One region of the Pseudomonas sp. LBUM1648 genome, then DNA from elsewhere that is predicted to be linked to it. Evidence: predicted binding sites of a transcription regulator. Region 1 holds the regulator's gene; each other region holds the start of a gene.
What was found. Region 1 encodes FliA, which starts transcription of late flagellar genes. Its sites were predicted from a motif close to CTAAAGTTTNNNNNNNNNNNGCCGNTAA; they were not measured.

Region 1 (9,418 bases):
GTCTGAAAGCGCGTCTTACCTGTCAGGTTTTACAGGTGTGGGAAGCGTGCCTTTGCGATTTGATTGCTGCGTGGTGTCGCACATTTAGTGCGCATCCTTTTTTGCGATGGCAAAGGAGAAGGGAAATGGCAGATGAAATGGAAGGTGAAGAGCTGAAGGGTGCATTCGTAAGCTATGACGAAAACACTGGCAGGGGCACTATTTATCCGGGAACGTACGATGAATACCTCGACATAAAAAGCAAACGTACAAAGTATTTCCCCGGACCGGATCTTCCGCGTGACCCTGACGACAGATGTTTTTACTTCCAGGTCCCTGAAGAGCTCAAACACAAACAGAGCTTCAAAGTCGGTAAGCCGGTCGAATATGATCGTGTGAGTACAGAGACGAAGGAAGTCACACGCCTCCGTTTTTAGTTTGATCGTTCCCACGCTCCGCGTGGGAATGCAGCCCGGGACGCTCAGCGTCCCCTCCAAAGCCGAACGCGGAGCGTCCGTTCAGGCATTCCCACGCAGAGCGTGGGAACGATCTTCAGGCCTGGGGGCAGCGGGCTAGTTCGGCAACTCCAGATTATCCAGCACCCGATTCACCGCCAGTTCCCCGAGCATGATCAGTTGCGCAATGCCCAGCAGCGTCCTGCGTTGCGAGGCGGGTATGAGATGGGCGAAGTCATTGGCGATGGTTCTTGCTGAGGTGAGTGTTTCGCAAGCGTTGGCCAGTAGTTCCTCGTTTTTGAAGTCTGCGGTAACGGCGTACATCGCACGGGTTTTACGTGGCGGCGGCGTGGAGCCGGGCGGGCAGAGGTAGTGATCGAGCGCGCGGTCGGCGGCTTCGTGGAGCTTTTTCGAATCGAGGGATTCGTAGGGCGAGGTGGGATCGGTTTCGGGCGGGTTGGGTGTTGGTTTGATCATGGTGAAGCTCCTACAGGTGAGGCCACCAAAACCCGTCGCTAAACAGGAAAAGGTGGCGGCTGGACGCAGGTTAGCGAACCGGGTGTAGGCGCCCGGCAGACCCGAAGGTCTCCCGCGCACAGCCGCCATGACATCAATTGCAGGCAGAGTGTCTGCAATGGAGTTTGGAGCGCTGGTGCGCCTACACAGATTCGGGTCGCTAAACCCGATCGCTGATTCGTCAGCGACCGGTCCACGATAGAGCCCGCCTCCAAAGCGCACAAGCCGGCGGATTCTGGCGTAGCTGTAGGCAATGGCGCAAGGATGTGTAGCCTTGGAGGCGTGTCTGGAGGTGTCTTTTAAACACCTGAGTTTAAGACGCAATTTTCGCTGACTTCACTGGCCCCTTCGCGAGCAGGCTCGCTCCCACATTTGGAATGCATTCCAATCCCGCATTTTGGTTTGTATTTCATTCCATATTTGGAATGCGGTTCCCTGTGGGAGCGAGCCTGCTCGCGAAAGGGCCAGCCCAATCAGCAAAAAATTCCCCGCCAACCCGCTCTATTTCATTCCCCGGCAAAAGTTGGAAGGCTTCTTGCAATAGCCGCCGTGAGCCCGCTCTGGGCGTCAAAAGTTTGCTTTAAAGGAACGGGGAAAACCGGTGGATCGCTCTCAGTTATTCAACACTGCTCGCACTAATGTTGCCGACCTCAGTCGAGGCAATCTGGGCGTGCCGTTGTTGCTGCTGGTCATGTTGGCAATGATGATGTTGCCGATCCCGCCGTTCCTGCTGGACGTGTTTTTTACCTTCAACATTGCTCTGTCGATCGTCGTCCTGCTGGTCTGCGTTTACGCGCTGCGGCCGCTGGATTTTGCGGTGTTCCCGACCATTTTGCTGGTCGCGACATTGCTGAGGCTGGCGTTGAACGTGGCGTCGACGCGGGTGGTGATGCTCCACGGGCAGGACGGCCACGCCGCCGCCGGTAAGGTGATCCAGGCCTTTGGTGAAGTGGTGATCGGCGGTAACTACGTGGTCGGTATCGTGGTCTTCGCGATCCTGATGATCATCAACTTCGTTGTGGTGACCAAGGGTGCCGGGCGGATTTCCGAGGTGAGCGCACGTTTCACCCTCGATGCAATGCCTGGCAAACAAATGGCCATCGACGCCGACCTCAACGCCGGCCTGATCGACCAGAACCAAGCCAAGTCGCGCCGTCAGGAAGTCGCCCAAGAGGCCGAGTTCTACGGTTCGATGGACGGTGCCAGCAAATTCGTTCGCGGTGACGCCATCGCCGGTTTGCTGATTCTGTTCATCAACCTCATCGGCGGCATGGCTGTCGGTATCTTCCAGCACAACATGACCTTCGCCGACGCCGGCAAGGTTTACGCCTTGCTGACCATTGGTGACGGTTTGGTGGCGCAATTGCCATCACTGTTGTTATCCACAGCGGCAGCGATCATGGTGACCCGTGCTTCCGGTTCGGAAGACATGGGCAAACAGATCAACCGTCAGATGTTCGCCTCGCCGAAAGCGCTGGCGGTGGCTGCTGGTTTGATGGCGGTCATGGGCCTGGTGCCGGGCATGCCGCACTTCTCGTTCCTGAGCATGGCTGCACTGGCCGCCGGTGGCGCGTATCTGTTCTGGAAGAAGCAAAACGTCGTCAAGGTGCAGGCGCTGCAAGAGGTCAAGCGTCAGCAGGAACTGCTGCCGTCGCCGGCCCGCGCCATGGAAACCAAGGAGCTTGGCTGGGACGACGTGACCCCGATCGACATGATCGGCCTGGAAGTCGGCTATCGCCTGATTCCGCTGGTGGACCGCAATCAGGGCGGACAATTGCTGGCGCGGATCAAGGGCGTGCGCAAGAAGCTCTCGCAGGATCTGGGCTTCCTGATGCCCACTGTGCACATTCGTGACAACCTCGATCTGGCGCCGAGCGCCTATCGCCTGACCCTGATGGGCGTGATCCTTGCTGAAGCCGAGATCTACCCGGATCGCGAACTGGCGATCAACCCGGGCCAGGTCTACGGCACGCTCAACGGCATCAACGCCAAAGATCCGGCTTTCGGTCTGGAAGCGGTGTGGATCGAAATCAGCCAACGGGCGCAGGCGCAATCCCTCGGTTACACCGTGGTTGATGCGAGCACTGTGGTCGCGACCCACTTGAACCAGATTTTGTACAAGCATTCCAGTGAGCTGATCGGCCACGAGGAAGTGCAGCAACTCATGCAATTGCTGGCCAAAAGCTCGCCGAAACTGGCCGAAGAGCTGGTGCCGGGTGTGGTCTCGCTGTCGCAACTGCTCAAAGTGTTGCAGGCGCTGCTGGCCGAACACGTGCCGGTACGCGATATCCGCAGCATTGCCGAAGCTATCGCTAACAACGCCGCGAAGAGTCAAGATACCGCCGCGCTGGTGGCCGCCGTGCGGGTCGGCGTATCGCGTGCCATCGTCCAAAGCATTGTAGGCACTGAGTCCGAGCTGCCTGTGATCACATTGGAACCAAGGTTGGAACAAATATTGCTCAATAGTCTGCAGAAGGCAGGACAAGGCTCGGAAGAGGGCGTTCTGCTGGAGCCAAGCATGGCCGAGAAGCTGCAACGGTCGCTCATCGAAGCGGCGCAGCGTCAGGAAATGCAAGGTCAGCCGGTGATCCTGTTGGTAGCAGGCCCGATTCGCGCGATGCTTTCGCGCTTCGGTCGCCTCGCAGTTCCGGGGCTGCACGTGCTGGCCTACCAGGAAATCCCGGACAACAAGCAAGTGACGATCGTTGCGACAGTAGGGCCCAACGGCTGAGGTAGTGGTTTATGCAAGTTAAGCGTTTTTTCGCCGCCGATATGCGTCAGGCCATGAAGCTGGTTCGTGATGAGCTGGGCGCTGATGCCGCCATCATTGGCAACCGCCGCATTGCCGGCGGCGTCGAGCTGACGGCGGCGCTGGATTACAAACTGTCGGCGCTGGCGCCACGGGTTCCGAACATGGAACTTGAGGATGAATTGCGCAAGACCCAGTCGCGTATCGTCACTGCACAAGCCGAACTGAGCCTGCGTGGCGAAGCCGACGGCAATAGCAATCGCCAGATCTTTGCCGGGCTGCCGTTGACCGCTGGCCTGCCGCTGACTGCCGCCGAACCGTTGAGCGAGCCGACTTACGCTGCGCCAGCGCGTCCAGCCCCGGCACCTGCGCAATCGTCTGGCGGTGTTGATCCGCGTGCACTGGATTCGATGCGTTTTGAATTGAACAGCCTGCGCGAGCTGATGGAAGTCCAGCTCGGCACCCTGGCCTGGAATCAGCTGCAAGGCAGCCGCCCGGCGCAAGCCAACCTGTATCGCCGTCTGCAACGGATCGGTCTGTCCGGCCCGTTGTCGCGCGACTTGCTGGCGATGATCACTGATATCGAAGAACCTCGTCAGGCCTGGCGCATGTTGCTGGCGCACCTGGCGCGGATGATTGCCGTACCGGAAGTCGAGCCGCTGGAAGAGGGCGGTGTGATTGCGATGGTCGGCCCTGCCGGCATGGGCAAGACCACCACGCTGGCCAAGCTTGCTGCGCGCTATGTGCTCAAATACGGCGCGCAGAACGTCGCGCTGGTGAGCATGGACAGCTTCCGCATCGGCGCTCAGGAACAACTGAAGACCCTGGGCCGGATTCTCAACGTGCCGGTAACCCACGTCGATCCGGGCCAGTCGCTGGTCCAGGCGCTGGATCCGCTGCTGCGCAAACGCGTGGTGCTGATCGATACCGCCGGCCTGCAAGCCAGCGATCCGGCACTGCGCATGCAGCTCGAAAGCCTGGCCGGTCGTGGCATTCGTTCAAAAAATTATCTGGTCTTGGCAACCACCAGCCAGAAACAGGTTCTAACCGCCGCTTATCACAGTTACAAGCGTTGCGGGCTCGCCGGGTGCATCCTGACTAAACTGGATGAAACGGCCAGCCTTGGCGAAGTGTTGAGCCTGGCGATCAGTCATGAATTGCCGGTCGCGTACCTGACCGATGGCCCACGGATTCCGGATGATTTGCATCTGCCGCGCCGTCATCAACTGGTCAGCCGCGCCGTCAGCGTGCAAATGCAGGAAGAACCCAGCGAAGAAGCCATGGCTGACATGTTCGCTGATATCTATCACAGCCCGACCAAGCAGGTAGGCTGAGGTATTCATGAACAGTTTTTGTACCTACATCGATGGTCTGCCACGCATTGTTCCGGTTGTGAACGCGCAGCCAGTAATGTGGCCTCCGTCTATGCAAGACAAGGTAAAGAAATAACATGGGCAGCATGCATCCCGTACAGGTGATCGCGGTGACCGGCGGCAAAGGTGGCGTCGGCAAGACTAACGTGTCAGTGAACTTGTCTCTGGCGCTGGCAGAGCTTGGCCGTCGGGTCATGCTGCTGGACGCCGATCTGGGGCTGGCGAACGTCGACGTTCTGCTGGGCCTGACGCCCAAACGCACGCTGGCCGACGTGATCGAAGGCCGCTGCGAGCTGCGCGACGTTTTGTTGCAAGGCCCGGGCGGGATCCGCATCGTGCCCGCTGCGTCCGGCACCCAGAGCATGGTTCACCTCAGCCCGGCGCAACATGCCGGTCTGATTCAGGCCTTCAGTGACATCGGCGACAATCTCGACGTTTTGGTGATAGACACCGCTGCGGGTATTGGTGACTCGGTAGTCAGTTTTGTTCGCGCCGCGCAAGAAGTGTTGCTGGTGGTCTGCGACGAGCCGACCTCGATCACTGACGCTTACGCCCTGATCAAGTTGCTCAATCGCGATTACGGCATGAACCGCTTCCGCGTCCTGGCCAACATGGCCCAGAGCCCGCAAGAAGGTCGCAACCTGTTCGCCAAATTGACCAAGGTCACGGATCGTTTTCTTGACGTGGCCCTACAATACGTCGGCGCCGTGCCTTACGACGAAAGCGTGCGCAAGGCGGTGCAGAAGCAGCGTGCGGTCTATGAAGCCTTCCCGCGCTCCAAGTGCGCGCTGGCGTTCAAGGCGATCGCCCAGAAGGTCGACACCTGGCCGCTGCCTGCCAACCCGCGCGGCCACCTTGAGTTTTTCGTCGAACGCCTCGTGCAGCAAACGGCAGGGCCTGTGCTATGACCGCCAGCGGTATGAATTACTACAAGAAGTCGGCACGTGACGCGCAGTACGAATTGATCGAGCGTTACGCGCCACTGGTAAAACGCATTGCCTATCACCTGCTGGCGCGATTGCCGGCGAGTGTGCAGGTCGAGGATCTGATCCAGGCCGGGATGATCGGTCTGCTCGAAGTCTCGACCAAATATGACGCCAGCAAAGGCGCCAGTTTCGAAACGTACGCGGGCATTCGAATCCGCGGCGCGATGCTCGACGAAGTGCGCAAAGGGGACTGGGCGCCACGCTCGGTTCACCGCAACACCCGTATGGTCAGTGACGCGATTCGTGCAATTGAAGCTAAAACCGGCCGTGATGCTAAAGATCACGAGGTTGCGGCCGAACTCCAATTGAGTCTCGACGATTACTACGGGATTTTGAATGACACCCTGGGCAGCCGCTTGTTCAGTTTCGACGACCTGTTGCAGGACGGCGAACACGAAGGGCTGCACGAGGATGGCGCCAGTGCTCATCTTGAGCCGTCACGCGATCTGGAAGATGAACGCTTCCAGGCAGCGCTGGCGGACGCGATTGCCAATTTGCCGGAGCGTGAGCGACTGGTGTTGGCGCTGTACTACGACGAAGAGCTGAACCTCAAGGAGATCGGTGAAGTCCTTGGCGTCAGTGAATCGCGGGTCAGCCAGTTACACAGCCAGTGCGCGGCCCGTTTGCGGGGGCGTTTGGGGGAGTGGCGAGCGCGCTGAAGGCAGTGTGGGGACACTGCGAACGAGGCTGGTGCGGTGATAAACGGCACCGGTCTTGCTCTGTTGTGCTCCAGACAGTCTTCGAGTGCTGCGCCGATTGATTGAAGTGGCGCGTCCAGGTGCTGGGCGCGTTTAAGACTGCTTGGAGGTCGAATTGAACAAAGACATGAAAATCCTCATCGTTGATGACTTCTCAACGATGCGGCGGATCATCAAGAACCTGCTGCGGGATCTTGGGTTCACCAACACCGTAGAGGCCGACGATGGCGTCACCGCCATTCCGGTACTCAACAGCGGCAGCATCGACTTTCTGGTAACGGACTGGAACATGCCGGGCATGACCGGTATCGATCTGCTGCGTCACGTGCGTGCCGATGAAAAACTCAAGCACCTGCCAGTGCTGATGGTGACCGCTGAAGCCAAGCGCGAGCAAATCATCGAGGCCGCTCAGGCCGGTGTGAACGGCTACGTGGTCAAACCTTTCACGGCTCAGGCGTTGAAAGACAAAATCGAGAAGATTTTCGAACGCATCGGCTGATGACGCGCGGGGGAGCTATGGAGCATAACGAATCTTCACAGGGCGATTTCGAATCGACCCTGAAAAAACACGCGGTCGAACTGGTCGAGAGCCTTGAAAAAGGCAGGTTCGGCGACGCTGTGCAACTGATCCATGAGCTCAATCAGACCCGTGACCGCGGCCTGTATCAGGAAGTGGGCAAGCTCACACGCGAACTGCACAGTGCGATCGTCAACTTCCAGATCGATCCGCACATGCCGCAGGCCGAGGAAGTGTCGCAAATCACCGACGCCACCGAACGCCTGGGCTATGTGGTCAAGCTGACAGAAGCCGCGGCCAACCGCACCATGGATCTGGTGGAAAGCGCCACGCCGGTGGTCAATGGTCTGGCTGAAGAAGCCCAGGCCTTGAGCACCGATTGGGGTCGTTTCATGCGTCGTGAAGTCGGGGCTGAAGAGTTCCGCGAACTGGCGCGCCGGGTCGACGGTTTTCTGTCGCGCAGCAGCACGGACAACCGTGCGGTGTCGAGCAATCTGAACGACATCCTGCTGGCTCAGGATTATCAGGACCTTACCGGTCAAGTGATCAAGCGTGTGACCCAACTGGTCACCGAAGTCGAAAGCAATTTGCTCAAACTCGTCCTCATGGCCAGTCAGGTGGACCGCTTTGCGGGCATCGAACATGACCGTGCGGCGATGCTTGCAGAAAAAGATCCACAAAAACATCTCTCGCAGGGTGAAGGTCCGCAGATTCATGCCGATAAACGAGAAGACGTTGTGTCCGGTCAGGACGATGTGGACGATTTGTTATCCAGCCTTGGATTCTAGAGTTTTTGAATTTTAGGTTTTTTGGGTTTTTAGACCTGTAGGAGCACCCCATTAATGAGCTTCGGCGCCGATGAAGAGATCCTTCAGGATTTCCTGGTTGAGGCCGGCGAGATTCTTGAGCAACTGTCCGAACAACTGGTCGAGCTGGAAAGCCGTCCGGATGACGCAGATCTGCTCAACGCAATTTTTCGCGGTTTTCACACTGTAAAAGGGGGCGCCGGCTTCCTTCAGCTCAACGAGCTGGTGGAGTGCTGTCACATCGCCGAAAACGTGTTCGACATCCTGCGCAAGGGTGAGCGTCGCGTTGATGCAGAACTGATGGACGTTGTCCTCGAAGCACTGGACGCAGTGAACAGCATGTTCAGCGAAGTCCGTGAACGTGCCCCGATCACCGCTGCGACTCCGCAACTGCTGGCTGCACTGGCACGTCTGGCCGAGCCGCAAACGGCGGATGAAGCCCCGGCTTCGCCAGTGGCCGAGATGATCGAGGAACTGGTCGTCGAGGGCGATTCTGGCGACATCACCGATAACGAATTTGAACAGCTGCTGGACTCGCTGAACGCCGTCAAGGCCGAAGCCGAGGCCCCGGCCGCTGCTGCACCTGCGCAAACTGCCGATGCGGCAGCCAGCGATGAAATCACCGATGCCGAGTTCGAGTCGTTGCTCGATCAACTGCACGGCAAAGGTCAGTTTGCAGCCGACGCGGTCACGCCAGCAGCGGCCAAACCTGCGGCACCTGCGGCGGGCGACAGTTCGGACATCACCGACGACGAATTCGAAGCACTGCTCGATCAGTTGCACGGCAAAGGCAACTTCGCTGTTGAAGCGCTGGAGTCGGCAATTGCTTCGGCACCTGCTGCGCCTGCCGCTCCGGTGGCTGCCGCTGCCGGCAGTGATCTGATCAGCGATCACGAGTTCGAATCGCTGCTCGACGAATTGCACGGCAAAGGCAAGTTCACTGAAGTTGGCGCCGCTGCTGCAGGCTCCGCTTCGACAGTCGCCACGCCTGCCGCGAAGGCACCGGTCGCTGCTGCACCGAAACCTGCCGCCAAGCCTGAGCCAAAAGCTGAAGCGCCAAAACCGGCTGCCGCTGCTGCACCGGCTCCGGCCCGTGCTCCGGCTGCACCGCCACCGGAAAAACCGGCGAGCGAAGCCGAGACCACCGTGCGGGTCGACACTGCACGTCTCGACGAAATCATGAACATGGTCGGCGAGTTGGTGCTGGTGCGTAACCGTCTGGTGCGCCTGGGTCTCAACAGCGGCGACGAAGCCATGCAAAAGGCCGTGTCGAACCTCGACGTGGTCACGGCTGACTTGCAGACCGCGGTGATGAAGACGCGGATGCAGCCGATCAAGA
Region 2 (9,418 bases), 2.9 Mb from region 1:
TGTCCGATGTCACTCCAAAAATGCATCGCCCCGTTTTGTGCGTGTGCCCCGTTCTTAAAAATCCTTGAGCGGACTATAGCCAGCAGGTGGTACTGCTTGATCCCTCTAAAGTGTGATTTGCAGCCGCCAACCACTCTGGAACAGTCCTTTCGCCAGTCCGACAGATGTCGGCACGGCAAGGATGGCTGATTTTTTCGATTTCACAAGCCAAGCGCTTGCTTGGTGGGTCTGGCGCGCCGTTTTCGGCGCGCCAGAGACACTTAAAGTGTCGAGAGGAAGGTGCTGTTATTGGCCTGCCATTCGGTGATGTCGAGGCGGATGCGCTTCTTGTCGAGCTTGCCGACGCTGGTCTTGGGAATTTCCGTAACAACAGCGATCTGGCTTGGAATCGCCCACTTGCTCAGGTGCCCCAGTTCGACGAATGGCTTGAGGTGTTCCTTGAGCTCGCGCGCCCCGATTTCATGACCTTCGCGGATCACCAGCAAGGCAAACGGGCGCTCGCCCCACTGCGGATCGGCGATGCCCACCACTGCTACTTCGCGTACCGCCACATGACGGCTGATCAGGTCTTCGAGGTCGAGCGAAGAGATCCACTCGCCACCGGTCTTGATCACGTCCTTGATGCGGTCGCGGATGTCGATCACGCCCATGCTGTCGAGCGTCGCAACGTCACCGGTGTGCAGCCAGCCGCCGGCCCACAGCTCGGCGCCCTTCTGCGGCTCGTTGAAATAGCCTTCGGTCAGCCAAGGTGCGCGCAGCACCAGTTCGCCCTGAGTCTCGCCGTCCGCCGGGAGAAAGTTGCCCTCAGCATCGACGATGGCAGCTTCCACCAGCGGCCCCGGCACACCGGCCTTGATCCGATAAGTGGTGCGTTCGTCTTCGGTGCCAGCCATCAACTCATCGTTGAGGTGCGCACATGAGACCAGCGGCCCGGTTTCCGACATGCCGTACGCGGCGGTGAGCTGAATGCCGCGAGCTTTGGCGGTTTCATACAAGGTGCGATTGAGTGCGCTGCCGCCAATGACGATTTTCCAGCCGCCAAAATCGTTGCCCTGCGCACCTTTGGCGTTGAGCAGCATTTGCAGGATGGTCGGCACGCAGTGGGAGAACGTGACCTTCTCCTTACGCCACAGCTCCACCAGAAACTCCGGGTCGTAACGTCCCGGGTAAACCTGCTTGAGCCCAAGCATGGTCGCCACGTAAGGCAGGCCCCAGGCGTGCACGTGAAACATCGGCGTGATCGGCATGTACACGTCGTTGGTGCCGAGCAGGCGCACGCTGTCGATCGAGCCCATGATCGTCGACACGCCCATGGTGTGCAGCACCAGTTGCCGATGGGTGAAGTACACGCCTTTCGGGTTGCCGGTGGTGCCGGTCGTATAGAACGTGGTGGCGACCGAGTTTTCGTCGAAATCCTGGAAATCGTACTGCGGGCTCGCGGCGGCCAGCAGTTGTTCGTACTCGCCGACCAGATTTGGCAGATCGGCGGTTTTTTCCGGCAGGTCGGTCAGCAGCAGGGTTTTGTCGACCGTGGTCAGGTGCGGCGCGATGGCCTGGTACAAACCGACGAACTCGCTGTTGACCAGCACAAAGCGGTCCTCGGCGTGGTTCATGGTGTAGAGAATCTGTTCCGGCGACAGACGCACATTGATGGTGTGGATCACCGCGCCGATCATCGGAATGGCAAACATGCATTCCAGGTAACGATGGCTGTCCCAGTCCATCACCGCCACGGTGTCACCGGCCTTGACTCCGGCAGCCGTCAGCACGTTGGCCAGCCTTGCGACACGCTCGATCAGGGTCGGATAGCTGTAGCGCAACTGGTCACGGTAGATGATCTCGCGGGTTTTCTCGTAACGGGCGCCGGACATCAACAGCCGTTTAATCAGCAATGGATACTGGTAAGCCCCATCGGCCGGGGGAATGACGCGAGTCTGCAACATAAGAATCCCTTTTCTGACTGCACGGTGTTAGGCGAAGAGTTTTGTACTCTAGATCGCTTATACGCCAGTCAAATCAGCCGAAGGAATGATTTGCACAGCCGTACAAATGCTAGCTTTGCGCCAGCATTTGCCGCTTTTCTATCGCTCAATGCATCTCGGTAAACGCGATTTTCACGCCGAGAGCGATCAATACCGCACCCATGGTGCGGTCGAACCAGTGGCCCATGCGGGCGAAACCGGCGCGTACGCGTTGTTGGCTGAACAGCATCGCCACCAGGCAGAACCAGACGGCCGTCGCGACAGCCAGATAAACGCCGTAACCGGCCTGCACCGATAGCGGCGTGTGCGGATTGATCACCACGGTGAACAGCGACAGGAAAAACAGCGTGGCTTTCGGGTTCAGACCATTGGTCACGAAACCCGAGGTGAAGGCACCACGCGCTGTGCGAACACCCGCTTCCTTGTGCAAATCGTCGGTGACGGTTTTTGCCGGTTGCGCGCGCAAGGCCTTGAAGCCGATATACACGAGGTATGCGGCAGCCGCCCATTTCAAGGCGTTGAACAGGACAATCGACTGCGACACGATCAGGCCGATGCCGAGTAGCGAATAACCCACATGCAGGAAAATCGCCGTGCCGACACCCAGTGCCGTCCATGTGCCCGCGCGGCGACCATGGGTCACGCTCTCGCGCACCACCACGGCAAAGTCCGGGCCGGGGCTGGCGACGGCCAGCAGGTGGATCAATGCAACGGTCAAGAACTCGGTCCAGTACATGGGGGCTCCTTTCGGCCAAGCGTAACGTTTTGTTTCATCTGGTAGGCTCGGCAGATTACGCCTTCCGTACAACGCACAAAAGGTACAGTTGATGACGAACCCGCGCCGCGCCGTATTCCTCGATCACCCTTCGCTGGATCTTGGCGATCTCGACCTCAGCCCGTTGCGCACCTGCTTCAGCGACCTGCAACTGTTCGCCCAGACCCTGCCGGAACAAGTGGCCGAACGCTTGCAGGGCGCAACAGTTGCGATCACCAACAAGATCAAGATCGACGCCGCCGCCATGGCCGCCAACCCGGATCTGAAACTGATCCTGATCACCGCCACCGGCACCAACAACGTCGATCTCGCAGCCGCCAGCGCCCAAGGCATCACCGTATGTAACTGCCAGGGCTACGGCACCCCGTCGGTGGCGCAACACACGATCATGCTGTTGCTCAACCTCGCTACCCGCCTGTCCGATTACCAGAAAGCCGTCGCTGAAGGTCGCTGGCAGCAGGCGAAACAGTTCTGTCTGCTCGACTACCCGATTGTTGAACTGGAAGGCAAAACCCTTGGCCTGCTCGGGCATGGCGAACTCGGCGGCGCCGTCGCACGGTTGGCTGAAGCCTTCGGCATGCGCGTTTTGCTCGGGCAGATTCCGGGGCGCCCTGCCCGGCCGGATCGCCTGCCGCTGGATGAACTGTTGCCACAGATCGACGCCCTCACCCTGCACTGCCCGCTCAACGAGCACACCCGCCACTTCATCGGCGCCCGCGAACTGGCGTCAATGAAGCCCGGCGCGTTCGTAGTCAATACGGCCCGTGGCGGACTGATCGACGAACAGGCCCTGGCCGATGCCTTGCGCGCCGGTCATCTCGGCGGCGCTGCTACTGATGTGCTGAGTATCGAGCCACCGAGCCAAGGCAATCCATTGCTGGCCGCCGATATCCCGCGCCTGATCGTCACGCCGCACAACGCCTGGGGCAGTCGCGAGGCGCGACAGCGCATCGTTGGCCAATTAACCGAAAACGCTCAGGCGTTCTTCAGCGGTAAGGCGCTGCGGGTCGTCAGTTGATAAACTGCTGCACTTTTTTTTGAGGAGCAGTTATGGATCCGCGCAGTGAAGTACTGCTTCGTCAGGCCGAGTTATTTCAGGGTTCACTGTTGTTGGCCGGGTTGCCTGCCGACGATTTGCTCGGGCGCCTGCCCAACGCCTTTGGCTGGTGCTGGCACGCCGGCGACCAAGCCGCGCTCGACGCTCGCTTCGAAGGCCGCAGCCATTTTGGCGTAAACATTCCCGAGCGCGAGTTCGATAGCGCCGTGGTGTTTCTGCCCAAATCCAAGGACCTGACCGATTACATCCTCAACGCCGTGGCCGCACGTCTGGCCGGTCGTGAAGTGTTTCTGGTCGGGGAAAAACGCAGCGGCATCGAAGGCGCGTCAAAACAGCTCAACCCGTTCGGCAAGCCCCGTAAACTCGACAGCGCACGTCACTGCCAACTGTGGCAAGTGACGGTCGCCAATGCCCCTGAAGCCAAATCGCTGGAAAGTCTGGCGCAAACCTATGAATTGCCGCTGGCCGAAGGCCCGTTGAAAGTCATCAGCCTGCCGGGCGTGTTCAGCCACGGTCGACTGGATCGCGGCAGTGCCTTGCTCCTGGAGCATCTGGATAAACTGCCAAGCGGCCATTTGCTCGACTTCGGTTGTGGCGCGGGTGTGTTGGGTGCTGCGGTCAAACGTCGCTATCCGCACAATCAGGTGACATTGCTCGACGTCGATGCGTTTGCCGCCGCCAGCAGCCGTCTGACATTGGCGGCCAACGGTCTGGAAGCCGACGTGCTGACCGGCGACGGAATCGATGCGGCGCCCATGGGTTTGAGCGCCATTCTGAGCAATCCCCCGTTCCATGTCGGCGTGCATACCGACTATTTCGCTACCGAGAACTTGCTGCGAAAAGCGGCCAAACATCTGAAAAACGGCGGCGAACTACGCTTGGTCGCGAACAGTTTCCTGAAGTATCAACCACTGATCGAAGAGCATCTTGGGGTCTGTGCGATCAAGGCCGAAGGCAATGGCTTCCGGATTTACCGGGCCAAACGCGGCTGAAGTTTCTTTTCAAAAAGAGGCTTGCTCTATCGGATTTGCCTAGGCAGAATCCGCTCCGTCCTAGGGGAGTAGTCTCCCACGAGCGCCAAGCTCGTCCGGCATACGTCAACATACTTGATCCTCAGATCATGGCGTATGCGACCCAAGCGTCCGCACCAGACGGATCGCAGGGTTTGACAAGACCTATGACACGCACACCTTACCCGGGGCGGGAAGGCTGTACGTGTCATAGCCGTGTCGACCCGCCCCTTAGGAAAATCCTGATGCTGGACTCGTTACTCGTTCCCACCGCAATCGTTGCCTTGGCCGAAATCGGCGACAAGACGCAACTGCTCGCGCTGATTCTCGCCGCTCGCTTCCGCAAACCCTGGCCGATCATTGCCGGGATTGTCGCCGCGACCCTGGCCAACCACGCAGCAGCCGGCGCGGTCGGTGCCTGGTTCGGCAGTTTCTTCTCGGATTCGGTGCTGCACTGGATTCTCGCCGCGAGCTTCGCTGCCACAGCGCTGTGGACACTGGTCCCGGACAAGATGGATGACGATGAAGCGAGCACTGCGCGCAAATTCGGGCCATTCCTGACCACGCTGATCGCGTTTTTCCTGGCGGAAATGGGCGACAAGACTCAGGTGGCTACCGTCATGCTGGCCGCGCAGTATCCTGAGTTGTGGCTAGTGATTATCGGCACCACCCTGGGCATGTTGATTGCCAACGTGCCGGTGGTATTGGCGGGTAACTTTGCCGCGGACAAACTGCCGCTGACCCTGATTCGTCGCCTGGCGGCTTCGGCATTCCTGATTCTGGCGATCGTTGCGGTGTACAAGGCGATGCAGAGCAGTGGCTGGGTTTAAACCGGCCTCCTGATCTGACACTGACCTGTGGTGAGGGGATTTATCCCCGATGGGCTGCAAAGCAGCCCCAAAACCTTTACATGCGGCATGTCTGACATTCTGAGACAGCGGGTTTTGGGGGCGCTGCGCACCCCATCGGGGATAAATCCCCTCGCCACAATGAAATCCAATCAACCACAGAAACTGCGGCAGTCTCAGGACTTCGGTGCTTTCTCGTACAGCGGCATGACTTTCGGAATCGCCGCCTGCAACGAAGCAATACGGCTGGTCGACGCCGGGTGAGTGCTCATGAACTCCGGTGGCGAACCTTCCGAGGCCTTGCTCATCTTGTTCCACAGGGTGATCGCCGCGTTCGGGTTGTATCCGGCACGGGCGGCCAGTTCCAGCCCGATCAGGTCGGCTTCGTTTTCGTTGGCACGGCTGTTAGGCAAGGTCATGCCGTAGTTGGCCACGGTGTCGGCCAGCGCCAGGCTGTCCTGACCCAAGCCAAACAAAGCACCCGCACCCTGCTTGGCCATCTCCATACCGTATGCCTTGGACATCGCTTCACGACCATGCTCGCGCAAGGCGTGGGCGATTTCATGGCCCATGACTGCGGCGATTTCATCGTCGGTCAGTTTCAGGCTGTCGATCAGCCCGGTGTAGAAAATGATCTTACCGCCAGGGCCGCAGTTGGCGTTGAGCTCATCGCTCTTGATCAGATTGACTTCCCATTTCCACTGAGCGGCATCCGGACGGAAGTTCGGCGCCTGGGCGATCAGGCGGTTGGCAATGGCCTGAACCCGCTTGGCTTCCGGGCTGGTCTTGTCCAGCACGCCTTTGCTCGATGCTTCGCCGACGGTCTTCTGATACGACTGGGCATACATCTGGTCGACCTCTTGCGAGGACAGCATGCTGAACATGTACTGCTTGCGCTCCACGCCCACGGCGCCGCCGCTGGTGGTGTTGACCGACTGACAACCGGCCAGCAACAGCGCTGCGCTCAGTGCACTTACAACCAATGTCTTGTTCATTAAAAAGCTCCCTGAAAACCTGTCGCGTATCGTAGGCGGGTAATTGTATCGGCGCCAGATACAACGGACGTGTTGCACCGACTTTCAGAAGTTTCCCACCCGCGCTGTCGTAAAAATTCACAGCGACCGGCAAGCCCCGGCAACTACGTCGCATACCGATCCATTTGCGACATCCCCGCCTGATCACGCCTTGCACCACTCATGGCTCATTGCCCGCTGCCGATACAACAGCGCAGACGTCCTCTTGCGTGCGGAGCTCCCATGAAGTTCAAGTCGATCCAATTTTCCGTCGCCGCTCTGGCCGGCGCCATCGTTCTCAGCGTGGTCGCCGCGCTGGTGTTATATGCGCTGTTCTCCGGCGCCCGCACCCAAGAGATGGTGCAGCAGCGCACTCAGGCACAGTTCGAGCAAGTCATCGAACAGCGCCTGACTTCGCTGGCGCAGACCCAGGTCAGCCAGATCCAGCGCGAACTCGAAGCGCCGTTGTTGATTGCCGGAGGGCTGGTGCGGGTCAATGCCCTGCTCGGCGCGCCGGGTGCCGATGGCCAGCCGCGACTAACCGTCAGCCGTGAGCAACTGATCAGCCTGATCAAGGAAAACGTCGAAAAGAACCCGAAGATTCTGGGTACTTACATCGGCTGGGAAAAAAACGCTCTGGACCACAATGACGCAGCCTACGTCGGCACTAGCGTAGTCGGTATCGATTCGGCCAACGGGCGCTTCCTGCCATGGTGGTTCCGCAATGACGACGGCACCCTGGGCCTGGACAAACTGGTGGACGTCGACGACCAGAAAGTCCTGTCCACCGGCGTGCGTGCCAGCGAGTACTACCTGTGCTCGAAAGAAAGCAAAAAATCCTGCGTGATCGATCCGGCGCCCTACAAGGTCGGCGACAAGATCGTCATGCTCGCCTCGTTTATTGAACCGATCATGCTCAACAACGCGTTCCAGGGCATCGTTGGCGCCGACCTGTCGGTGAACTTCATTCAGGAAATGCTCCTCGCTGCGAACCAGAAGCTGTACAGCGGCGCCGGGCAAATGGCCCTGGTCGGCAGCAACGGGCGGATCGTTGCCTACACCAAGGACCCGAGCAAATTCGGCGAGAAGGTCAGCGACATTCTCGACGCCGAGCAGATCGCCAACATGGCCAATCTCAAGCGCGGCGAAGTCACCTACTCCGTCGACAAGGACAAGGGTCGGATCGAACTGTACCTGCCGTTCGGCATCGGCCAGACCGACGCACGCTGGACGCTGATGCTGCAACTGCCGCTCGACGCGGTGATGGCCGACTTGCAGAAACTGCAGGCCGACCTCGACGCCCAGCGCAAATCCGACACCTTCGGCATGGCCATGGTCGGCCTGATCATTGCCGGCATCGGCCTGCTGGTGATCTGGCTGGTGGGCCACGGCATCGCCCGACCGCTGAAGCAAATGGTCGCCATGCTGGATGACATCGCTCAGGGCGAAGGTGATCTGACGCGTCGTTTGAGCAGTGATCGCAGCGATGAACTGGGCTCGATCGCCAAGGGCTTCAACACTTTCCTGAGCAAGTTGCAGGCGATGATCACGCAAGTGGTGACGTCGGTGCAGAGCGTCAGTGATTCTTCCGAACACACGGCCGACATCGCGATTCGCACCAACATCGGCATACAGAAACAAATGGCCGAGATCGAGCAGGTCGCCACTGCCGTGCACGAAATGACGGCTACCGCGCAGGACGTCGCGCGCAATGCGACCCAGGCTGCGCAAGCTGCCAGCCATGCCGATCAGGCCGCCAGCCAGGGCATGCAGATCGTCCGTGATACTTCGAATTCGATTGGCGTGCTAGCTGTGGAAATCGGCAAGGCTGTGGATGTAGTGCAAACACTGGCCAAGGACAGCGAAAACATCAACGCGATCCTTACCGCGATTCGCGGGATTGCCGAGCAAACCAACCTGTTGGCGCTTAACGCGGCCATCGAGGCGGCGCGCGCCGGGGAACAGGGTCGTGGCTTTGCCGTGGTCGCGGACGAAGTGCGCAATCTGGCGCAGAAGACCCAGAAAGCCACCGAAGAAATCCAGTCCATGATTCAGCAACTGCAACAAGGCACCCGCGACGTGGTGCGGGTCATGGAAGACAGCCAGAATCGCACCGACGAAAGCGTGCAGCACGCGGCAAAAGCGGCCGAGGCGCTGGAGACGATTACTCAGGCGGTATCGGTGATCAATGACATGAACACGCAGATTGCCAGTGCGGCCGAGGAGCAGAGTGCGGTCGCCGATGACATCAACCGCAACGTGATCAATATCGGGCAAGTGGCCAATGAAGTGGCGGGCGGCGCGGATGAATCGAGTTCGGCGAGCGCCGACCTGACCAAATTGGCGGAGCAGCAGCGACGGTTGATCAACCAGTTCAAGGTTTAAGGACGTCGGAAGGTTCTTCGAACCTTTTCGCGAGCAGGCTCGCTCCCACCTTTGGAATGCATTTCAACGGTGGGAGCGAGCCTGCTCGCGAAGGGGCCGGCAATGACACCCCGTCAACTCGTCACCCCGGAGTCAAACACTCCGGTCCATTCAGCTTCGGATCATTCACCAGATTCGCCAACACCCGCTCGCGCAACGCGGCGGGTTCACTGGCCAGCAGCGCCTGCAAGGTATGCAACGGCGTCTCGGGATCGAGCCAGGCCGCCTGCCCCGCCTCATCCAGAATCAACGGTCGTCGCTGACTGGCCGCTGACTGAGTGATCACCGCCGTGCTCAGCCACACCTGCT
Region 3 (9,418 bases), 3.1 Mb from region 1:
CAACTCGATCAAGTCCACCAGTGAACGCGCATTGAGTTTGAGCAACAAGCGGGTCTTGTAGGTGCTCACGGTTTTATTACTCAAAAACATGCCATCGGCGATTTCCTTGTTGGTCTTGCCACGGGCCAACTGTTGCAACACCATCATTTCGCGCCCGGAAAGGCGATCCACCATGTCGGCTTCACTGGCATTACCCAGACTGGTGCGCACTGTATGCAACGCCTGATTGGGGAAATAACTGTAGCCGGAGAGCACGGCCTTGATCGCGCTGAGTAATTCGGTCAGATCCTGCTGTTTACATACATAACCCGCCGCGCCCGACTGCATGCAACGCATTGAAAAATGGCCAGGCGCCTGGGAAGTCAACACCAGCACTTTAATAGGCATGGCAACCGAGGTAAGGCGCGCAATAACTTCCAACCCATCAAGTTTCGGTATTCCAATATCCAGAATGACAATATCCGGTATTTGTTCGCGAGCAAGTTGTAACGCATCCACACCGTTATCTGTTTCTGCAATGACTTCGTAGCCATGACGTTCCATCAGCATACGTACCGCAAGTCGAATGACGGGGTGGTCATCCACGATCAGCACTTTATTCATGGGCAAGTCCAGTTTCGCTGTTCGAATTTTTAGAGCACGCACAATATCCCAGTCACTTGCTCCATGGCATACCGGGGCTCTGATGCACTCGCATCGAGAGACATACCCTACGGGCATTGAGGATAATTCCTACAAAAAATCTGTCTCCCTCTAAACATCTGACAAAACCCACCTTTCAATCCCATGCAATATTTCAGCTTTGAAGTTGTAACCGCGTGCAACCGACTTCTCTGGAGACTCCCTGTCCGAGCAGCTATTCGTTGCATTCCTCACATAGGTAAGTGAATGAATATCCGCATCACGTCATACGGAGATTACACATCCGAAACATCAGGAAATAGCCGCAATTTCTTACAGCGCCAATATACCCCCCACCCAACCATAAAGACTTGAAACAAGCTATTTATACTTAAGACAACAGTTTTGCTATAAATAGAAACACCAACTACCCACTCACGACAATCAAGAACATATAAAGCGACTAACAATGAGAAAAATCAAAAACGAGAAAACACCCATGTTTAAAATAAAAAACAAAATCACCAACCCCATGACAGTTATCGCTATATTTGCAGCCATCTCCGAGACATCAGCTGCTATCTCTCTGCCGTTTCTCAACAATGAAGATCGCGAAATATACGTCTGGTTTCTGATCAGTTTTCCGTTTTATTTGTTACTTCTATTTTTTATTACCCTGAACTTCAACCACCGCTCACTTTATTCACCCTCTGACTTTGGCAAAGACAAGAGTTTTCTAAAGGCCAACGACCACAATGATCGCGACAACAAACGAAACATGCCGACGCAGGACACAATCGCACATTGCACGTTCGGCATATCAAGTAGTGTCGTGCCCAGCGAAACCGCTGCGGCCCAATGCGCCAACACGGGAAAAATCCATAATACGCTCGACCCGCCTCCTGGCATCATTACGAAGTCACACCGGACGCTTCAATACAATATTCAGTTGTCCGCTTCCGTAAGCAACCTGCACATCATCGATGCACGGGATATTGATGCATCGAGAGAGTTCGCCACGATTGTGGAAAAAATCCAACGCACCGACAAAAAAGCCACCCGTGTGATCGTGTTTCTTTCCAATCACGTGTCGGACGTTTCGCTGACGGAAAATGTGTTGCTGCACATCAAGCACGCGAAGAAAGGCTCAGGAACCACACTCTGCGTGGTTTACAACCTGTGCTCACAAGGGGTAACGCTGTTGGCGCGGGCCTGAAGAAAGAAGCATTGCCGAGAAGCAGATGCAGCGGAAAAACGTTCGATAAGAGCCAGACAAAGAATTTAAAAAAAGGGCGGCCTTGTCTCGAAGACAAGGCCGCCCTTTCATTGGCGCGTCAGTCTGTAAAAATCAGAACAGCTTGCGGCCCTTGTTGGCAGCAATACGCATGCGCAGGGCGTTGAGCTTGATGAAGCCCGCCGCGTCGGCCTGGTTGTAGGCACCGCCGTCTTCTTCGAAGGTCGCGATGTTGGCGTCGAACAGCGAATCGTCGGACTTGCGGCCGGTGACGATCACATTGCCCTTGTACAGCTTCAAACGAACAACGCCATTCACGTTGACCTGCGAAGCGTCGATCATCTGTTGCAGCATCAGACGCTCAGGGCTCCACCAGTAGCCGGTGTAGATCAGGCTGGCGTACTTTGGCATCAGCTCGTCTTTGAGGTGAGCGACTTCACGGTCCAGAGTGATCGATTCGATGGCGCGGTGAGCGCGCAGCATGATGGTGCCGCCCGGGGTTTCGTAGCAGCCACGGGACTTCATGCCGACATAACGGTTCTCGACGATGTCCAGACGGCCAATGCCGTGCTCGCCACCAATCTTGTTCAACGTCGCCAGCACGGTGGCCGGGGTCATTTCGACACCGTCCAGTGCAACGATGTCGCCGTTGCGGTAGGTCAGTTCCAGGTATTGCGGCTTGTCAGGCGCGTTCTCCGGGGAGACGGTCCAGCGCCACATGTCTTCTTCGTGCTCGGTCCAGGTATCTTCCAGCACGCCGCCTTCATAGGAGATGTGCAGCAGGTTGGCGTCCATCGAGTACGGGGATTTCTTCTTGCCGTGGCGCTCGATCGGGATCGCGTGCTTCTCGGCGTAGTCCATCAGCTTCTCGCGGGACAGCAGGTCCCACTCACGCCATGGCGCAATCACTTTCACGCCTGGTTTGAGCGCGTAGGCACCCAGCTCGAAACGTACCTGGTCGTTGCCCTTGCCGGTGGCGCCATGGGAAATGGCGTCAGCGCCGGTTTCGTTGGCGATTTCGATCAGACGCTTGGCGATCAGCGGACGTGCGATGGAGGTACCCAGCAGGTACTCGCCTTCGTAAACGGTGTTGGCGCGGAACATCGGGAACACGAAGTCACGCACGAATTCTTCGCGCAGGTCGTCGATGTAGATTTCTTTGACGCCCATGGCCTGAGCCTTGGCGCGGGCCGGCTCGACCTCTTCGCCCTGACCCAGGTCAGCGGTGAAGGTCACCACTTCACAGTTATAAGTATCCTGCAGCCACTTGAGGATCACCGAAGTGTCCAGGCCGCCGGAATACGCCAGAACGACCTTGTTTACGTCCGCCATGCCATCACTCCACGGGGTTCTACGGAAAGCCGAGGAGTCTACCGCCCAAACGCGATAATTTACAGAGGCGCGACAGCTTAAGACGACAAAGCGACAGAATCTGTCGAGAGCGCGACGATGACTGGCGGGTCAGGAAGTCGCTGCGGTGTTGGCCGGAGTGCTCGCTTGCGGCGCCGGAGCGGTGGTTGGCGCCACTCGCGCCAGTTTGACATTGACCCGACGGTTTTTCGCACGATTGGCCGCATTGGTGTTCGGCACAATAGGATATTGCTCGCCGTGGAAACGCACGGTGATCTGCGATTCCTGAATCCCATTGGCCTTGAAAAAGTCGACCACCGCCAGCGCCCGGCGGCGCGACAACTCACGGTTGGTCAGGCGATTTCCGCTGTTGTCGGAATGGCCGTCGAGCTCGATGTGATTGACCGTAGGATCGGCCTTCATGAATTCGAGCATAACTTGCAGCTTGGCTTTGGCGGCGGTGTCGAGGTCTACGCCTTCCCCGGGGAAGCCGATCTGCGACTGCTTGATCTGGTCGAAATTCTGCGGCAGCAATTTCGCCACACAGGTCTGGTAGTCGTTAAACGCCTTGCTGAACTTGACCGGCAATAAACGCACTTCCGACACTCGGCCATCACCCGAAGCACGGCGCACGACAGGACTGCGACCGTCCAGCAGGCCACTGATCAGACCGCCAGCCTGAGACTGCGAGCTGTTAAACAGGACATTGCCGCTACCGAGCTTGACGCTGCCCAGATTGATGTCACCACGGCCCGGTTGCCATGGTGCTGCGGCCGCGAGCAACGTCGCCGACCCGCCGCCCAACATGGCGTTGTAGGCGTTCAGACGGAATATCGCCTGCTCACCGGCCTTGCGCACGAATTCACCCGAGCCGAAGTCGGTGATCGGTTGTGTCAGGCGGCATTCGAACTTGTCGCCGGCGACCGTCCACTCAATGTTCTCCAGGCGAGTCTGGTAGGTGAGCGCCATCGCGGGAAGGCTGGCAAACACACTGAGCAAGGCTAAATAACGCTGGCGCACGGGAGGCTCCATTGGCTTCTGAAACACAAAGACCGATTCACACTATGTTTACGGCATACCTACGGGATATCGGAAGCTTCCCGCAAAACTTGATAGCGAGTGCCTGCAAGAGTCTTTTCCGGTAGCATTCGCCTCAGTTTGACCCGCCTGGAATCCCCTCATGTCCGACCGCCTGACCCTGCTGCGTCCCGACGACTGGCACATTCATCTTCGCGATGGTGCCGTGTTGACCAATACCGTTGCCGATGTTGCGCGCACTTTTGGTCGCGCCATCATCATGCCCAACCTGGTACCTCCGGTGCGCAACGCCGCTGAAGCCGACGGCTATCGCCAGCGGATTCTCGCTGCCCGCCCGGCCGGCAGTCGTTTCGAGCCGTTGATGGTGCTGTACCTCACCGACCGCACCCAACCCGAAGAAATTCGTGAAGCCAAGGCCAGCGGTTTCGTACACGCCGCCAAGTTGTATCCGGCTGGCGCCACGACCAACTCCGATTCCGGGGTGACCAGCATCGACAAGATTTTCCCGGCGCTGGAAGCCATGGCCGAAGTCGGCATGCCGCTGCTGATTCACGGTGAAGTCACTCGTGGCGATGTCGATGTCTTCGACCGCGAAAAGATCTTCATCGATGAGCACATGCGCCGCGTGGTCGAGCGTTTCCCGACGCTGAAAGTGGTGTTCGAACACATCACCACCGGCGACGCCGTGCAGTTCGTCAACGAGGCATCGGCCAACGTCGGCGCAACCATCACTGCGCATCACCTGCTCTACAACCGCAATCACATGCTGGTTGGCGGGATTCGGCCGCACTTCTACTGCCTGCCGATTCTCAAGCGCAACACGCACCAGGAAGCCCTGCTCGACGCCGCCACCAGCGGTAGCGCGAAGTTCTTCCTCGGCACCGATTCGGCCCCCCACGCCCAGCACGCCAAGGAAGCCGCTTGCGGCTGCGCCGGCTGCTACACCGCGTACGCCGCCATCGAGTTGTATGCCGAAGCGTTCGAACAGCGTAATGCACTGGACAAGCTCGAAGCGTTCGCCAGCCTCAATGGTCCGCGTTTCTACGGTTTGCCGGCCAACACCGATCGCATCACCCTGGTTCGCGAAGAATGGACCGCCCCAACCAGCCTGCCATTTGGCGAGCTGACCGTTATCCCGCTGCGCGCCGGTGAAAAACTGCGCTGGCGCCTGCTGGAGGAACACGCGTGAGTGAAGACCATTTCGACGACGAACTGGAAGGTCAAGGTGGCGGCGGCGGTTCCCGTCATCCGATGGCAGCGCGTTTTCGCGGGTACCTGCCGGTTGTCGTCGACGTAGAAACCGGTGGCTTCAACTCGGCCACCGATGCATTGCTGGAGATTGCCGCGACCACCATCGCCATGGATGAAAAGGGTTTTGTATATCCGGATCACACCTACTTCTTCCGCGTTGAGCCTTTCGAAGGCGCCAACATTGAAGCAGCGGCGCTGGAGTTCACCGGGATCAAACTTGATCACCCGCTGCGCATGGCGGTCAGCGAAGAAACGGCGCTGACCGACATCTTCCGTGGCATCCGCAAGGCGCTGAAAGCCAACGGCTGCAAACGCGCGATTCTGGTCGGCCACAACAGCAGTTTCGACCTGGGCTTCCTGAACGCCGCCGTCGCGCGACTGGACATGAAGCGCAACCCGTTCCACCCGTTCTCCAGTTTCGACACCGCGACACTGGCCGGTCTGGCTTACGGTCAAACCGTTCTCGCAAAAGCCTGTCAGGCAGCGGACATCGATTTCGACGGTCGCGAGGCGCACTCGGCGCGTTACGACACCGAGAAAACCGCTGAGCTGTTCTGCGGCATCGTCAACCGCTGGAAACAGATGGGCGGCTGGGAAGACTTCGACGACTGATAGTCGCCGTTTCAACCGCGCATGAAAAAACCGGCCACGTGGGCCGGTTTTTTTGTACCTCGACGTTGATGCCTTACAGGGCAGCAGCGTTCTCGGTCAGGTATGCAGCAACGCCTTCTGGCGAAGCGTTCATGCCTTTGTCGCCTTTCTTCCAGTTGGCAGGGCAGACTTCGCCGTGCTCTTCGTGGAATTGCAGAGCGTCGACCAGACGGATCAGCTCTTCCATGTTACGGCCCAGCGGCAGGTCGTTGATGATCTGCGAGCGGACAACGCCCTTGTCGTCGATCAGGAACGCGCCACGGAAAGCCACGCCGCCTTCGGATTCAACGTCGTAGGCCTTGGCGATTTCGTGCTTCATGTCGGCAGCCATGGTGTATTTCACCTGACCGATGCCGCCATTGTTCACTGGAGTGTTGCGCCAGGCGTTGTGGGTGAAGTGCGAGTCGATCGACACAGCGATCACTTCAACGTTGCGTGCTTTGAAGTCAGCCATGCGGTTGTCCAGAGCGATCAGCTCGGACGGGCAGACGAAGGTGAAGTCCAGTGGGTAGAAGAACACCAGGCCGTATTTGCCTTTGATGGCCGAGGACAGGGTGAAGCTGTCAACGATCTCGCCATTGCCGAGTACGGCCGGGACGGTGAAGTCAGGGGCTTGTTTGCCTACGAGTACGCTCATTGATATCTCCTGGTGTAAAAACTTGAAGTTCAGGGTCCGGGCCAGCCTGCCACCCTGAGGCGACAGCCCTGTGACACGAACCCCCTTCGCAAGGGCCGACCATCATACACTGCGTTTTTGGCCTGTCCTTAACGGTTTTTTAAAGCAGGCGGATAACGGCGTTGCATTTACAGGGCCAGGCAGATGGCCAGTCACTACCGCTCGTCAGTCACTCGCTAATCCCGGCAAAAGCCTTCCGAAAGCACTTTGACAATCATTCTCGTTAACATTAAGATCCATCGCAATTGAGTCACAACCAGCGACGGTTCTCACTTATGTATGTTTGTCTCTGCACTGGCGTCACCGACGGTCAAATCCGCGATGCGATCTATGAAGGTTGCTGCAGCTACAAAGAAGTGCGCCAAGCTACCGGCGTCGCCAGCCAATGCGGCAAATGTGCCTGCCTGGCCAAGGAAGTGGTTCGCGAAACCTTGACGAAGCTGCAAACCGCCCAGGCTGCGATCCCCTATCCAGTAGAATTTACTGCTGCGTAATTACCCATATTTCAAAGAACCGGACTTATGTCCGGTTTTTTTATGCCCGCAAATCAATCGGTTAGGCTCTAGACGCGGAACACAAACATTCTTATTCAGATTTATTTTCATTTATTATTCAATAACTTAGGTTTGACACTTATAAACGTGCAGCTCAAACTCCGCCTTATATACAGCTATTACAGGGCAGGACTCCGATCATGAAAGGCGACATTACAGTCATCCAGCATCTCAACAAGATCCTTGCCAATGAGCTGGTCGCGATCAATCAGTACTTCCTGCATGCGCGCATGTACGAAGATTGGGGCCTGAACAAGCTGGGCAAGCACGAGTACAAAGAATCCATCGACGAGATGAAGCACGCGGACAAGCTGATCAAGCGCATCCTGTTCCTCGAAGGCCTGCCGAACGTGCAGGATCTGGGCAAGCTGCACATCGGTGAACACACCAAAGAAATGCTGGAGTGCGACCTGCGTATCGAGAAGACCGGCCACGCCGACCTTAAAGCCGCCATCGCGCATTGCGAGACCGTTGGCGACTTCGGTAGCCGTGAACTGCTCGAAGACATTCTCGAATCCGAAGAAGAACATATCGACTGGCTGGAAACCCAACTGGGCCTGATCGACAAAGTCGGTCTTGAGAACTATCTGCAATCGCAGATGGGCGAAGAGTAAGTTAGCGCCCGCTAAACTTGCGACACTAAAAAGCCCCGCCCTCTTTCGAGGCGCGGGGCTTTTTATTGCCCGGGTTTCAGCATTTGCTGAAACCCACAGAAGCCAATCAGGCTTCGGACTTGTTCGCAGCAGCCGCTTCGACAGCAGCCTTGATGGTGGTTTGCAGCGAACCGTCTGCAGACATCTCGGTCATGATGTCGCTGCCGCCGACCAGCTCACCACCCACCCACAGTTGCGGGAAAGTCGGCCAGTTGGCGTACTTTGGCAGGTTGGCGCGGATTTCCGGGTTCTGCAGGATGTCCACGTACGCAAACTTTTCGCCACATGCCATCACAGCCTGCGCAGCTTTCGCGGAAAAGCCACACTGTGGGGCATTCGGCGAGCCTTTCATGTAAAGCAGAATGGTGTTGTTGGCAATCTGCTCTTTAATCGTTTCGATGATATCCATGGAGCACCTCGGCTGAACTTTCCGACTCATGGGTCGGCACGGTGGCGCATTGTAACGGAATCCCGAGCGCCATGCTCGGTCTCCCCGACAGACATGTTCAAGCCGCCGCCACTGTCACCGGCACGCCATTGAGCGCGGCATTACCGGACAACTCGTCGAGCTGGCATTCATCCGTCAGGTCGTTGGCACTCGAACCCGGCTGACCGCTGGCAATCGCCATCTGCACACCAGGGCGCGCATGGCCCCAACCGTGCGGCAGGCTGACCACGCCCCTCATCATGTCCAGACTGCCGAGCACTTCCACTTCGATCTGCCCGACCCGCGAACTGACCCGCACCAACTGACCGTCATTGAGCCCACGGCTGGCGAGATCATCCGGATGCATCAGCAACTGATGACGCGGCTTGCCCTTCACCAGACGATGGTAATTGTGCATCCACGAATTATTGCTGCGCACATGGCGGCGGCCAATCATTAACAGCTCATCGGCGGCCGGCGCCTGCAATGCGGCGAAGCGTGCGAGATCCGCGAGGATCTCCGGCGGCGCTGCTTGCACCCGCTGATCAGGCGTTTTCAGACGCTTCGCCAGATTCGGTTTCAACGCGCCCAGATCAACGCCATGGGGATGATCGAACAGCGTCGCCAGCGACAGCTTATGCTCTGAAGCATCGCCATAGAGGCCCATGCGCAGCCCCATGTCGATCATCTTCGCCGGCGGCATCGTTGGTTTGAGCTCCTTGCCGGTTTGCTCGGCAAAGGCCCTGGCCAACCCGACAAAGATCTCCCAGTCATGCAGCGCGCCCTCAGGCTTGGCGAGGATCGCGCGGTTGAAACGACTAACGTTGCGCACCGCGAACAGGTTGAACGTGGTGTCGTAGTGATCGTTCTCCAGCGCAGAAGTGGACGGCAGGATCAGGTCGGCATAACGGGTGGTTTCGTTGATGTACAGGTCGATGCTGACCATGAACTCCAGACCGTCCA

Region 2: a site for FliA is predicted at 6,866-6,893, ahead of ACA043_RS24560 (methyl-accepting chemotaxis protein). Genes of this name have one in related genera too.
Region 3: a site for FliA is predicted at 4,292-4,319, ahead of ACA043_RS23515 (flagellar protein MotY). Genes of this name have one in related genera too.

What each region holds. Positions count from the first base shown of each region.
Region 1 is NZ_CP166808.1:1,782,701-1,792,118, forward strand. Features, by position in the region: gene ACA043_RS08160 (hypothetical protein) at 126-416, shown strand; gene ACA043_RS08165 (DUF6124 family protein) at 552-911, opposite strand; gene flhA (flagellar biosynthesis protein FlhA) at 1,552-3,681, shown strand; gene flhF (flagellar biosynthesis GTPase FlhF) at 3,693-5,033, shown strand; gene fleN (flagellar synthesis regulator FleN) at 5,150-5,980, shown strand; gene fliA (RNA polymerase sigma factor FliA) at 5,977-6,717, shown strand; gene ACA043_RS08190 (chemotaxis response regulator CheY) at 6,884-7,255, shown strand; gene ACA043_RS08195 (protein phosphatase CheZ) at 7,273-8,061, shown strand; gene ACA043_RS08200 (chemotaxis protein CheA) at 8,116-9,418, shown strand, end outside.
Region 2 is NZ_CP166808.1:5,430,462-5,439,879, forward strand. Features, by position in the region: gene ACA043_RS24530 (fatty acid--CoA ligase) at 261-1,943, opposite strand; gene ACA043_RS24535 (LysE family translocator) at 2,089-2,718, opposite strand; gene ACA043_RS24540 (2-hydroxyacid dehydrogenase) at 2,810-3,775, shown strand; gene ACA043_RS24545 (methyltransferase) at 3,808-4,806, shown strand; yybP-ykoY riboswitch at 4,857-4,981, shown strand; gene ACA043_RS24550 (TMEM165/GDT1 family protein) at 5,070-5,654, shown strand; gene ACA043_RS24555 (M48 family metallopeptidase) at 5,849-6,667, opposite strand; gene ACA043_RS24560 (methyl-accepting chemotaxis protein) at 6,929-9,070, shown strand; gene ACA043_RS24565 (SOS response-associated peptidase) at 9,192-9,418, opposite strand, start outside.
Region 3 is NZ_CP166808.1:5,186,474-5,195,891, forward strand. Features, by position in the region: gene ACA043_RS23500 (response regulator) at 1-603, opposite strand, end outside; gene ACA043_RS23505 (hypothetical protein) at 1,121-1,837, shown strand; gene ACA043_RS23510 (argininosuccinate synthase) at 1,970-3,187, opposite strand; gene ACA043_RS23515 (flagellar protein MotY) at 3,317-4,225, opposite strand; gene pyrC (dihydroorotase) at 4,386-5,432, shown strand; gene rnt (ribonuclease T) at 5,429-6,106, shown strand; gene ACA043_RS23530 (peroxiredoxin) at 6,180-6,782, opposite strand; gene ACA043_RS23535 (bacterioferritin-associated ferredoxin) at 7,097-7,315, shown strand; gene bfr (bacterioferritin) at 7,516-7,989, shown strand; gene grxD (Grx4 family monothiol glutaredoxin) at 8,096-8,437, opposite strand; gene ACA043_RS23550 (molybdopterin oxidoreductase family protein) at 8,535-9,418, opposite strand, start outside.